Regions from separate parts of the Cupriavidus sp. FW305-27 genome, predicted to be linked through region 1. Evidence: predicted binding sites of a transcription regulator. Region 1 holds the regulator's gene; each other region holds the start of a gene.
The links. The regulator FNR, encoded in region 1, switches genes on or off when oxygen is low (the NO sensors DNR and NnrR bind a similar motif). The targets are predictions, from matches to a motif close to TTGATNNNNATCAA.

Region 1 (4,214 bases):
ATCTTCCAGCGGCGGCAGCTCATCCAGCGTACGCAGGCCAAGATCGTCCAGGAACGCCTTGGTGGTCGCATACAGCGCCGGCCTGCCCGGCACGTCGCGGTGTCCGATCACCTCGATCCAGCTGCGGTCCTCAAGCTTCTTGATGACTTCCGTGCTGACCGTCACGCCGCGGATTTCCTCGATATCGCCGCGGGTCACCGGCTGCCGGTAGGCAATGATCGCCAGTGTTTCCATCACCGCGCGCGAATATTTTGGCGGCTTTTCTGGATTCAGCCGATCCAGGTATTCACGCATTTCCGGCCGGCTCTGGAAGCGCCAGCCGCTGGCCAGGGCCACCAGTTCCACGCCGCGCGGCCGCCAGTCCTGCCGCAGTTCATCAAGCAGCACGCGGATGGTGTCTGCGCCGACGTCGTCGTCAAACAGCCGCCGCAGATCATTGACGCGCAACGGTTCCTGCGCGCAGATCAGCGCCGTCTCGAGGACGATCTTCGCCTCTTGGGTATTCATGTTGATGGTGTGCAGCCTGTCTTTGCACCTGCTCCCGGACGGATCCGGGGCACCGGAGATTTTGGATACAGCGGTGCGAAAGCCACCGCCATCTCATTGCGCAGCTAGCCGGATACCTGCTGCATCCAAGCCGTGCACTTCCCTATCTTTGCATCGAGTTGCCGGGCGTTCCGGCAGGAGATCGTTCGCATGCCGTTATGGGCCAGCCAGCGAACCTCTTGCGTAGCGCGTCCGCACATACCGGACGTCGCTGTCAGCGAACTGAAGGCCTCGGACGCAAGAAAAACGGGTATCGGGAGCAAGGCCGGCATCGCCAACACCGCAGTGCCAGCCGGACTTTTGAACCAGATCTTTTGAACCGGATGGACTGTGGGGACGGGACGGGCATCGAAAACCTTCCGCTTCCCCTGCCCTGAACTCACCTTCTGGTATGAAGGCCGCCTGGCGCTGCTCGCCCGCTGCTTACCGCGGCTCACAAGACACCGCGCGATACCGCAATGTTGGCGATTGTATGGCATTCCCGCCCCCGCCTGCAACCATCATCCGTTGCCGGCGCAGCGCCGGCGCCTCAGAACACCAGGCAGAATCCATGCTCGGCCAGCGAATGTGGCAACAGCACCGCTCGCGCAATGCCAAGGCCGCCGAACGCCATTACCGCCAGGCCGGCCCCCAGGCGCACGCCGGGACGTCGCGACAGCGTACGCAAATAGCCTGACAGGCCGGAGAGCACCAGCAGGTTAGGCAGTGTGCCGAGCCCGAACACGCCCATCACGAGTGCGCCGGACGCCGCATTGCCCGCCAGCAGCGCGAGCGTGAGCGCCCCATAGACCATGCCGCACGGCACCAGCCCCCACGCCAGGCCCACGCCGTATCGCCGCGCCAGGCCGCCGCGTGCGCGCACAAAGGACGGCATGCCGCGTGCCACGCCACCCAGCCGGCGCGCCACCGCTGCGCTGGCACGCGACGCCAGCCGCTCCAGCCAGTCGACGGTAAACGTGTTGCCGCGCAGCAACCGCCAGCCCGACCACAGCAGCATGACGCTGCCCGCGCCGAACAGCCAGCGCTGCACCGGCAGATAGTCCTGTTTCCACGCCGAAGCACCGACCGCGCCTAGCGCGGCCCCAAGCAGCATATAGGTCGAGATCCGGCCCAGGTGCATTATCAGCAACTCGCCGAGCCAGGCGGCACGGCTGGGCACCAGACTGATCGTCGCCGCCGCGCCGTGACGCTGCTCCACGGCCAGCGCCACGCCGCCGCACATGGCGGCGCAGTGGACCCCGCCCAGCAAAGCCAGCAGAAAAACGCTGATCAGTACGCCAAGTGTCAATTCTCACTCCCTACCACATCACATCGCACGGTAAAATGCCGTTATCGCGCCCTCGCTGCCATTTCTAGCAGGTTCCAATTGCTCACCTCCATTCCCATTACCGAGATGTCACCACGCTGCTCCACCTGTGCGATGGGGCAGCTGTGCCTTCCGGTCGGCATGTCGCAGCAAGACCTCGCCAAGATGGACACGCTGGTTCAGGAACGCATCCGTGTGCACAAGGGTGAAACCCTGTATCGCATGGGCGATCCGCTCACCGCGGTCTATGCCGTGCGCTTTGGCACGCTCAAGACCCACGTCACCACTGAAGACGGCCGCTCGCAGATTACCGGCTTCCACCTGCCCGGCGAAATTGTCGGTCTCGACGGGCTGGGCGAGATGCAGCATGCCTCCGATGCCGCCGCGCTGGAGGACACCGAAGTCTGCGTGGTCCGCATGAGCGAGTTGCAGTCCCTGTCGGCAGACCTGCCGTCGCTGCAGCAGCAGTTCCTGCGCCTGATGGGCAAGGAAATCACGCATGACCAACTGATGCTGGTCACGCTGGGCTCGATGCGCGCCGAGGAACGGCTTGCCGCCTTCCTGATCAACCTCTCTGAGCGCCTGTCGGCACGCGGCTATTCGGCGTCCGAGTTCGTGATGCGCATGAGCCGCGAAGAGATCGGCAGCTACCTGGGCCTGAAGCTCGAAACCGTCAGCCGCCTGTTCTCCCGCTTTGCCGAAGCCGGCCTGATCCAGATTCGCCAGCGCCACGTCAAGCTCGTGGACATCGACGGCATCAAGCAGCTCTACAGCCGCTCCTGCTAAGCGGCCAAGGCGCTGCCAGGTACCGCATGCGGACATGGCAGCGCAGACCTCACACCGATCCGCTTATTCCAGTTCGTCGGTATCGCTGAGCCGCGTCGGCATGGTGTAGAGCGTCAGTCCGCTGGACAACGCGCAGAACACCCAGGCCATCAGGAAACCAACGGTGTAGACCGATTCGCGGGACGCTTCGATCGGCTGGCCGAAGAAGTTCAGGTCACCGGGATCCACCACCGAAAACACCGTCGCGGTCGCGAACCCGGCCATCAGGAACGCCGGCCAGAGTACCCACATCAGCCAGCGCAACCTCATGGCTGCCTCACAGCGGCAGCCTTGGGCGGCGCGGCGTCGGCCTTCTCGACCACCAGGCCATGGCGCGTTGCACCCTGCACCGGCATGTCCGGATGCGTGGATGCCAGCCAGATCGTCACGCCACACGCCACCATCGCCACCAGCGGGCCGCTCATCAACAGCCACGGCCACGGCTCCTTCCACCACGGATTGCCTTGCTGACTCATCTTGCCCCCTTCATCTTGACGACCTAGCTTCACAAATCGCGCGGCACGATGAAACTGGTGGATTGCCGGATTTCGGCATGCCCCTGCTCCGTGCCTTCGCTCGTCACCGTCACGTTGATCTTGTGCGTGCCCTGCGCCGCGGCCTCGATCGGCACGCGGATCCGGATCGGCAGCAACCGGTTGGACGTCGGCGCCAGCGATTCGGCCTGCTTATCGTATTCCACGGTCAGGTTCTTCAGTTCGTCGCTGTCGGCGCGCACGCTGATCTGCATCGGCGCTTCGGTGGTGTTGATCAGCTGCAGGCGATAGACATTCTCGATCCAGCGGCCTTCCACTTCACGGCCGAGCGCACCACGGTCGCGGATGATGTCGACCTTCAGCGGCGTGCGCAGCGCGATCGAAGCCATGAACCCGGCCAGCAACGCCACCCAGATCACGGAATAAATGACCACGCGCGGGCGCAGCAGGCGCTTGCGTGATGCCGCCGCGGACAAGCCCTTGCGCATCGCGTTTTCCGAGGTGTACCGGATCAGGCCGCGCGGATATTCCATCTTGTCCATGACCTGGTCGCAGGCGTCGATGCAGGCGCCGCAGCCGATGCACTCGTACTGCAGGCCGTCGCGGATATCGATGCCCGTCGGGCACACCTGCACGCAGATGCTGCAGTTGACGCAGTCGCCAAGCCCCGCCTTGTGGTGGTCGGTCTTGCGCGACCGGCTTCCGCGCGGCTCGCCGCGGCCGACGTCGTAGGTCACGACATAGGTATCGCGATCCACCATCACGCTCTGGAAACGCGCATACGGGCACATGTACTTGCACACCTGCTCGCGCATGAAGCCCGCATTGCCCCAGGTGGCGAACGCGTAGAACAGCATCCAGAACGACTGCCACGGCCCCAGCGACAGGCTGAGCACCTCGCCGCCCAGTTCGCGGATCGGTGCGAAATAGCCGATGAAGGTAAAGCCGGTCCAGAGCGCAATCAGCACCCACAGGAAGTGCTTGGTCGCCTTGAGACGGAACTTGCGCAGGCTCCACGGATCGCCATCGAGCCGGATGCGGGC
Region 2 (4,214 bases), on a different contig from region 1:
AAGATTGCCGAGGCGATCATAGCGGAAGCGGACCACTGGAGCGCGGACCTGATCGTCATGGGCACACACGGCCATCGCGGCGTGCGGCGCATGGTGCTGGGCTCGGTCTCGGAGCACGTGGTCAGCAAGACGGTTCGCCCCGTGCTGCTCGTTCGGCAGCAGTCGCGCGGCGATACGCCCTGACCGTTCGGTTCCGGCCTGCGAAAACCCCAATAATTCTTCCGGAGTGACGCAAATGCAGGTTTCAAGAAGCCTAGGCCTCGGCCTGTCGTCGCTGGCGATTGCCGTTGCGGCGGCGGGTTGCGCCACTCGCGCCGCGCCCGCTGGCGTGCAGATCATGGAGCAGCACGGCGTTTCCTACGTATCGGGTGGAGACGATGAGGCGGGCATGCAAAGCATGCTGGCCATCGCCGCGCGTTTCAATGTACGGCTGACGATGGTGGATGCCGGGCGCGGGAAGCCGCTGGGCGGTGCCACGGTGGTCGTGGCCAGCCAGGAGGGCCGCCCGGTGCTGCACACTACGGCTAGCGGGCCGCTGTTCTATATGCGACTCAGGCCGGGTGCCTATCGGCTCGCGGTCGGCTACCAGGGGCGGGACCAGATGCGCGACATCGTCGTCGCTGGCGAGCCGCTCGAGGTGACGTTCCGGCTGCCGGTCAATACGCTCGAGGACGACTGGCTGCTCTGCGCCACGACACCCTGTCCGCGTCGCTGAGCCCGCCGCTCGGACGTGTCGCCGCGGGCACGACACCGCGCAAGCAAGTTCGCGGCGGTTCAGGGACGATCCCGCGAAAGAGAAGCGACGGAACTGGAAGGGGAAGAAGAAGCGCTCAGGCTTCGTTCGGGGACAAGCAGGCGAGCCGCTCGGCGTGGGCAGGCCTGAATCCGCGAGCCGCAACCCCTGCGCGAAGACTGCCGATGCGCGCGCGACCAGCGGCGGTTGGAGCGCGGTACCGCGGCTTTGACACGTATCAACAGCAGTTGCGCCGGTTGCCCTACGCTGCATTTAACCAGTCCAGACCCGAGTCGCCACAGGCTCCCATCGCCGGAGAAACCGCTATGTACCAGCGCATCCTTGTCGCCATGGACGGCGGCGCCGCATCGGAACTTGCCCTGGAACAGGCCATGATCATCGCGCGCGCCGCCAACGCCGAAGTGGAGGTGGTCCATGTGGTCGATGACCGCAGCCCGTTTCTGGATGCCAGCAATCTGGATCCGGTGAGATTGATAGAGGACCTCACGACGGCGGGGCAAAGCGTTCTCGCTGCCGCCGCCGGCCGGCTTGCCGCAGCGGGTATTCGCCACGTAACGCGGCTGCTCGGTAAGCCTATGGTCGAGGGCGACGTTGCTGCCACGATCGCTGCCGAAGCCAATGGCTGGGGCGCTGATCTGGTTGTGATGGGTACGCACGGCCGCCGGGGAGTGCGGCGACTCGTCATGGGCAGCGTCGCGCGAAGCGTGATCAACCTGGCCGTCGCGCCCGTCCTGCTTCTCCGCGCCGAGGAAGCGTAAGCAGGCGAACAGATTTTGGAGGGCATTACGCCAGAAAGCTATGCATACGATCGACTTTTCCGGCGAGACGCCGGATTACTGCCCGACCGGGCCAAGCCTGCGGTGTGCCGTGAAGGTGGATGGCACACCGGCGACCTATGAGATCACTGCCGAGGCGCTTGAGGATCATTTCGGCGCACGCTCGTACCGCAGTGAAGATTTGCTGCCGGCATTCATGAGCAACCGCCAGGACATTGAACGCGTCGCGGGAGCGCTGTTCGAGATGACAGGTGCGCGGCACATCGTGCTGCACAGCGGCCATTTTCGCTTCGCGGTGTGAGGCGCACGTCCTGGCCGGCGGCAGCCGCCACCGGGCGGTGCGCGTCCTTACAAGGAGCTACCCATGAAGAATCGCTTGCAGTCATGCACACCGGAGAAACGGCCAGGATGGCGCAGGCTTGCCGCCTGCGCGTTGGTGCCGCTATGCACAGCGTGTACCGCCGTACCGGACCTGCTGCGGCCGCCGAAGCCACGCACCGCCGCGCTGGCGGCAGGCAGCCTGGGCCAACTCGTACCTGGTGCCAGCGGTATTGCCTGTAGCGCGGACACGAAGACGGCTTGATGCACGACAAATCCGGGGCGGGGTGGCGATATAGATTCAAGAAAAGCTCCGTCCGGGGCTGCCTGATGGAGTCAATCCATGGACTACGCAACGATCCTGGTTCATCTCGATGCCGGCCGCCGCGTGTACGACCGGCTGCACCTCGCCACCCGGCTGGCGCTGGAGTTTCATTCCACGCTGGTTGGCCTGCTAGCCGTCGGCAAGCCGGATCCCACCGCCGTGCGCTACCTGGTGGACGGTGACCGCAATCTTGCCTCTTACACCGAATGGCGGCATCAGGTCGGCGAGCGGGCCCGTCACGCCCTGATGGGCGCAACGGACGAGGTAACCGTCATTACGGAATGGCGGGCGCCGGACTGGGCCACGGCGGCAACGGTCCAGGCAGAGGCGCATCGGGCGGATCTTGTCATCCTCGGACAGCGCGATCCCACTGATGAAGCCGCCTACGCCGAGCCCGGCTTTGTTGAATCCATTGTGCTGGGATGCGGGCGGCCGGTGCTGGTGGTTCCGTATGCGGGCCGGTTCCCGAGCGTTGGCAAGAACATCATGGTGGCGTGGAACGGCAGCCGCGAGTCGGCGCGGGCCATCCGCGATGCGCTTCCGCTCCTGCAGCGCGCGGGCACTGTGGAGGTGGTCTCGTGGACACCGTCTGGGGTTCTGAAGGGGACATGGGTTTCGCCGCCTCAGCATGCCGTGGACTGGCTGGGTCGGCATGGCGTGGCGGTGCAGCTTTGCACGCTTGGAGCGGAAGACGGCGAAGACGTCGGCCAGATGTTACTCTCACACGCCGCGGACCGAAATGCTGACCTGATCGTCATGGGGGCCTACGGGCACAGCCGGGTGCACGAGCTGGTCCTTGGCGGTGTCACCCGCACGTTGCTTGAGTCGATGACAGTGCCGGTCCTGATGTCGCACTGATATTGCCGCAGCGCCTCGGCGATGCGATGAAGTGAGGTGCGGTGCGGTTCGGCTGCTGCCAGGGAGCGGGATGTGGGACACAACCGAACGCTCCACCAGCTTGCGCGGGGTTTCTGGAATGAGTTCCTTAGGCGTCGGCCGGCATTTCCCGTGTCCGACGGCATGTTTCCATTCGATCCGGCTACCCGAAAGTTTGCCCGCTCGCAAGGTTGCCAGGCGCAGCACAGTGAACAAGAGGCTAGGGTTCCAGCACGTAGGTACCAGGAGCGTCCGCGAGCCCCTGGCCCGGCGCCTGTCGCGTGCAGCGCGCTGTCGAGTGGGCCACTAGCCAGTCATGCCACGCCGGCCACCAGGAACCGTCGCGGTACACAGCCACGTTGAGGAATTGCTCCGGGCTCAGGTAGGGCGCGGCGGGCAATCGCGTATGCACATGGTAGCGCCGGCCCGGGTGGCCCGGCTCGGACACGATGCCTGCGTTGTGGCCGCCCGAGGTCAGCAAGAAGGTCAGTTCAGCCTTGGTCAGTAAGTGCAGCTTGTACACGGAGCGCCAGGGCGAGACGTGGTCGTGTTCGGTGCCAACCACGAAAAGCGGGAGGTCGAGGTCCGACAGGGCGACGGGCTGTCCGCCCACGCACAGCTTGCCGGTGGCCAGCTCATTGCCCAGGAACAGCTTGTGCAGGCATTCCGAATGCAGGCGGTAAGGCAAGCGGGTGGTGTCGCGGTTCCAGGAGACCAGATCGTTGGCGCGCAAACGTTGGCCGAGCAAATACTCGCTCATTACGCGCGACCAGATCAGGTCCTGGGCGTTCAGCATCTGAAAGGCAGACTTCATCTGAGGCCCGTCCAGATATCCCTGACTCCACATGAGGGCGTCGAGCGTGGCGAGCGAGCTCTTGTCGATGAACAGGCCCAGTTCGCCCGGATCATGGAAATCGGTCTCTGCCGCAAAGAGCGTCATGCTGGCCAGTGGCCCGCCGGCGGCGTCGCGGGCCAGCATGGCGGCACCCGTGGCAAGCAGGGTGCCGCCCAGGCAATACCCGGCGGCGTGGACGTGCGCGCCGTCGCAGCGCGCGTGCACGGTGTTGAGCGCGGTCAGAAGCCCGGCCTCCAGATAGGTGTCAAGCCCGAAGTCGCGGGCCGAGGCGTCCGGGTTCTTCCATGAAATCATGAACACGGTATGGCC
Region 3 (4,214 bases), on a different contig from region 1:
AATGCGGGCTCACGCGCAGCATCCCCACCCCCATCCGCGCCATCGCCAACGCCTCTGCGCACAGGTCCAGGCAGGTGGCGCTCTGCGTCTGCACGCCGTTGAGCGTGAAGAACGCCTGCCCCTCGCCGGTGGCTGCCACCAGGCCGTCGGGATAGTCCATGCAGCGGAACTCGCAACTGTCCTTGCGCAGGCGATGGTGGCGCGCGGTAAAGCAGCGCGCCGAGAACGCCAGCGGCAGCCGGCCCCAGACAAAGGCTTCCAGGCGCATGCCGGTGGGGCGCGCCGCTGCCAGCGCGGCCAGTGTGGCGCCATCCATCTCCACCGGCGCGACGCAGCCGGCCGCGCCCAGCCCGGCCAGCCACGCCAGCGTATCGGCGTGGTAGACATTGAGGTGGGGGCCGCCGACAAAGGGCCGCCCTTGCATGCAGCGCACCGCGCCAAGGTCGTTGGCCTCGACCAGGTAGTCGTCCTGGGCGCAGGCGCGGCGCATCCAGGCGATGTCAGTGTCGGACTCCACCAGCACCGGCGTGGACAGCACCACCTCCTTGCCGGCATCGCGCAGCATTTGCGCAATCTCCAGCCATTGCGCATGGCGGACTTCATGGCGGCGCGTGCAGACGGTCTCGCCGAGATAGACGCGGTCGACCGGCGCATCGGCGACCGACGCATAGAACTGCATCACGGCCTCGCGCGGCCAGTAGTACAGCAGTGGGCCCAGGGCGATGCCGAAGTCGGGCATCGCTACGGTTTGCGGCATCGCGGCCGCGGCAATCTCTGGCATGGGAAGCTCCGTCATGGCCGGTTCAAGGCAGATCGATGTCATGGGTGTCACCGCCACGGCCGGTCATAGGCGCCTTGCGTGACCTGGTCGCCTTCGGCATGGCGCCCCAGCGTGCTCTGCCACTCTTGCCGCGGCACGAAGCGTGCCGGATCGGCGCAGGCCGCGTCGATGGCCGCGCGCAGCACACCGACCACATCGCCCACATAGCGCGGGCTGCGCTGCCGGCCTTCGATCTTGATGGCAGCGATGCCCATGTCGATCAGCGCCGGCAGCAGCGACAGCGCATTGAGGCTGGTGGGCTCTTCCAGCACGTAGCCGCGCTCGCCCTCCACCTCGAAGCGGCCCTTGCACAGCGTGGGATAGCCGGCCGGCTCGCCCGGCGCATAGCTGTCGATCAGGATGCCCGACAGCCGCGCCTGCATGGTGCCGTCCTGCTCGGTCCAGCGCACCGCGTGCGCGGGCGAGCAGACGCCCTTGTTGTTGGGCGAGTCGCCGGTGGCGTAGGACGACAGCAGGCAGCGCCCCTCGGCCATCACGCACAGGCTGCCGAAGCCGAACACCTCCAGCTCCACGCTGGTCTGGCGCGCCAGCTTGCCGATCTGCGCCAGCGACAGCACGCGCGGCAGCACCACGCGGCGGATATGGAAGCGCTCGCGCATCAGCTCGATGGCGTCGGCGTGCGTGGCCGAACCCTGCACCGACAGGTGCAGGCGCAAGCCCGGATGGCGCTCGCACGCATAGTCCATCAGGCCGGCGTCGGCCATGATGACCGCGTCGGCGCCAAGGTCCGCCGCCGCATCGACCGCGCGCTGCCATTGGGCCACCGCGCCCATCTGGGCAAAGGTGTTGATCGCGAACAGCACCTCGGCGCCGCGCGCGTGGGCTTCGGCCACGCCGGTGCGGATGTCGGCCTCGGTAAAGTTCAGGCCGCCGAAGTTGCGCGCGTTGGTGGCATCGCGCAGGCCCAGGTAGACCGCGTCGGCGCCGTGCTGCAGCGCCATGCGCAGGGCCGCCAGCGAACCGGCGGGCGCAACGAGCTGGGGCCGGCGCGGCACGTTCGCCGCGGTGGATGGAGCTGGGGAGGCAGGGGTCATCGGTGATGGCGCCGGCGGCGGCGCGAAGATGAAGACAGCCGCCGATGCTAGCCAAGCGCTTGCAGCAGGGGCTTGACCGCGCGCAAACCCACGCCAACCGCACACCGCCCGCGCCGGCCTATGCCGGTCGGCGTAGGCCGATGGCAGGCCACCACCGCGCGCTTGACCTGCGGCAAACGCCGGCACGTGCCGCTGTGCCACGCTTGCCCGGTCATCCACGCGGCTGGCCGCACGCCGGCCCCGCGCCCATCCTCTTCCGGAGATTTTATGAATCAACCCTGGCTCAAGCTGGCCGGCCGCCGCCTGCTGCCCATCGTGCAGGGCGGCATGGGCATCGGCATCTCGGCCCACCGGCTGGCCGGCGCCGTCGCGCGCGAGAACGGCGTCGGCACCATCGCCAGCATCGACCTGCGCCACCACCACCCCGACCTGATGGAACGCACCCGCGGCAGCCGTGACAAGCCCGCCATCGAAGCCGCCAACCTCGAAGCGCTGGATCGCGAGATCCGTGCCGCGCGCACGGCGTCCGAGGGCCGCGGGCTGATCGCCGTCAACGTGATGAAGGCGGTGGGCTCGCACGCCGCGCTGGTGCGGCAATCCTGTGAAAGCGGCGCCGATGCCATCGTCATGGGCGCTGGCCTGCCGCTGGACCTGCCCGAACTGACCGCCAGCCACCCCAGGGTGGCGCTGATCCCGATCCTGTCCGAGGCGCGCGGCATCGGCCTGGTGCTGCGCCGCTGGATGAAGAAGGGCCGCCTGCCCGATGCCATCGTGGTCGAGCATCCGGCCCATGCCGGCGGCCATCTGGGCGCGGCCAGCATCCAGGACCTGTCAGAGCCGCGCTTTTCGTTTTCGCGCGTGCTGGCCGAATGCCGCGAGCTGTTTGCGCAGCTCGGGCTGGCCTGGGACAGCATTCCGCTGATCCTGGCCGGCGGCATCGACAGCCATGCCAAGGTGCGCCACTGGCTGGGCGAGGGCGCCGCCGCGGTGCAGCTGGGCACGGCCTTCGCCGTGACCGAGGAATGCGATGCCCACCCGGCCTTCAAGCAGGTGCTGGCCACGGCGCGGCCCGAGACCCTGCGCGAGTTCACCAGCGTGGCCGGGCTGCCCGCGCGCGCCGTGCTGACGCCGTGGCTGTCGCGCTACCTGTCGAGCGAGTCGCGGCTGCAGCGCCGCGCCAGGCCGCGTGAATGCCTGGAGGGCTTCGACTGCCTGCAGGCGTGCGGGCTGCGCGACGGCATTGCCCGCATCGGCCAGTTCTGCATCGACCTGAAGCTGGCGCAGGCCGTGCGCGGCGACGTGGAGCGCGGCCTGTTCTTCCGCGGCCGGGGTGCGCTGCCCTTCGGCGAGGCGATCCGGCCGGTGGCGGAGCTGATGCACTATCTGTTGACGGGGGAAAAGCCCGCCGGGCTGGCACCAGCCTGACGGCAACAGCTTCAGCAATCTGAGCGAGCCAACTCGCAAGGCCGGCAAGTGCAACGGGCGCCGCACACCCGCAGCAGGAAAGACTTTGTCAGCAATCTGAGCGCGGCGGTAATCCGCCGCGCTTCTTCATCTCCCGCATGCATCGCAACGCTCCCAGCAGTTGCCACCCCAGCCACGCATTGGCGCCCGCCAGCAGCACGCCGCCAGCGCGGGCCAGCGGCGCCGGCGCCAGCGGCACCGCCAGCAGCAGGACGTAGGCAGCCAGCAGCAGCCATGCCTGCCGCCGTTGCCGGCCCGGCACGATGATGGCCTGCATGGCCGGCACCCGCGCGCGCGGCGGCAGCAGCCGGCGCAGGTGCAGCCAGGCCAGGAACGGCACGATCTTGCCGAGCATGGCCGTGACCGGCAGCACGCCCACGCCGACCAGCGCCATGGTGCCGGCCCACCATGCCAGCGGCAGCCCGGTGGCGGGCAGCACCACGGCCGCCGCCCCCAGCAGCGCCGCGCCTGCCATGCTGGCGCATGCCACCGGCCAGAGCAGCCACAGCGGATCATGGCGCCGCCGCGCGCGCAGCGTGCCGGCCAGCCCGCATGCGCCCACCACCGCCACGAACGCCAGCCACACGAGCAGCACGCCATACGCCAGCGCACGGTGATCCGGCCACAGCATTGCCGCGGCGCTGAACAGCGCCAGCGGCAACCAGTGCGCCATGGGCAGCCAGCGCCCGATCGCCGCCGGCAGGCGTGGCACCTGCCAGAACATCGGCAGCACGGTGGTGGCCACGCCGGTCACTAGCGCCGCCAGCCAGCCGCCCAGCGCCCACGCCATATGCAGGCCGAGCCAGCGCGCCACCGGCACGCGCCACCAGCCGCCGAAGGCGCCGGCCAGCACCATGCCGCACAGCACCGCGACC

Region 2: AC3WRI_RS12085 (universal stress protein) is a predicted target of FNR. The motif match lies at 2,110-2,123, and genes of this name have one in related genera.
Region 3: ubiU (ubiquinone anaerobic biosynthesis protein UbiU) is a predicted target of FNR. The motif match lies at 2,038-2,051, and genes of this name have one in related genera.

What each region holds. Positions count from the first base shown of each region.
Region 1 is NZ_JBYTAG010000027.1:43,297-47,510, forward strand. Features, by position in the region: gene scpB (SMC-Scp complex subunit ScpB) at 1-507, opposite strand, end outside; gene AC3WRI_RS15055 (sulfite exporter TauE/SafE family protein) at 1,076-1,834, opposite strand; gene fnr (fumarate/nitrate reduction transcriptional regulator Fnr) at 1,913-2,638, shown strand; gene AC3WRI_RS15065 (hypothetical protein) at 2,702-2,947, opposite strand; gene AC3WRI_RS15070 (membrane protein) at 2,944-3,153, opposite strand; gene ccoG (cytochrome c oxidase accessory protein CcoG) at 3,183-4,214, opposite strand, start outside.
Region 2 is NZ_JBYTAG010000020.1:16,831-21,044, reverse strand. Features, by position in the region: gene AC3WRI_RS12105 (universal stress protein) at 1-183, shown strand, start outside; gene AC3WRI_RS12100 (carboxypeptidase-like regulatory domain-containing protein) at 236-715, shown strand; gene AC3WRI_RS12095 (universal stress protein) at 1,060-1,512, shown strand; gene AC3WRI_RS12090 (DUF1488 family protein) at 1,553-1,831, shown strand; gene AC3WRI_RS12085 (universal stress protein) at 2,192-3,031, shown strand; gene AC3WRI_RS12080 (PHA/PHB synthase family protein) at 3,270-4,214, opposite strand, start outside.
Region 3 is NZ_JBYTAG010000040.1:27,913-32,126, reverse strand. Features, by position in the region: gene AC3WRI_RS19625 (U32 family peptidase) at 1-781, opposite strand, end outside; gene ubiU (ubiquinone anaerobic biosynthesis protein UbiU) at 829-1,875, opposite strand; gene AC3WRI_RS19615 (NAD(P)H-dependent flavin oxidoreductase) at 2,143-3,300, shown strand; gene AC3WRI_RS19610 (hypothetical protein) at 3,389-4,214, opposite strand, start outside.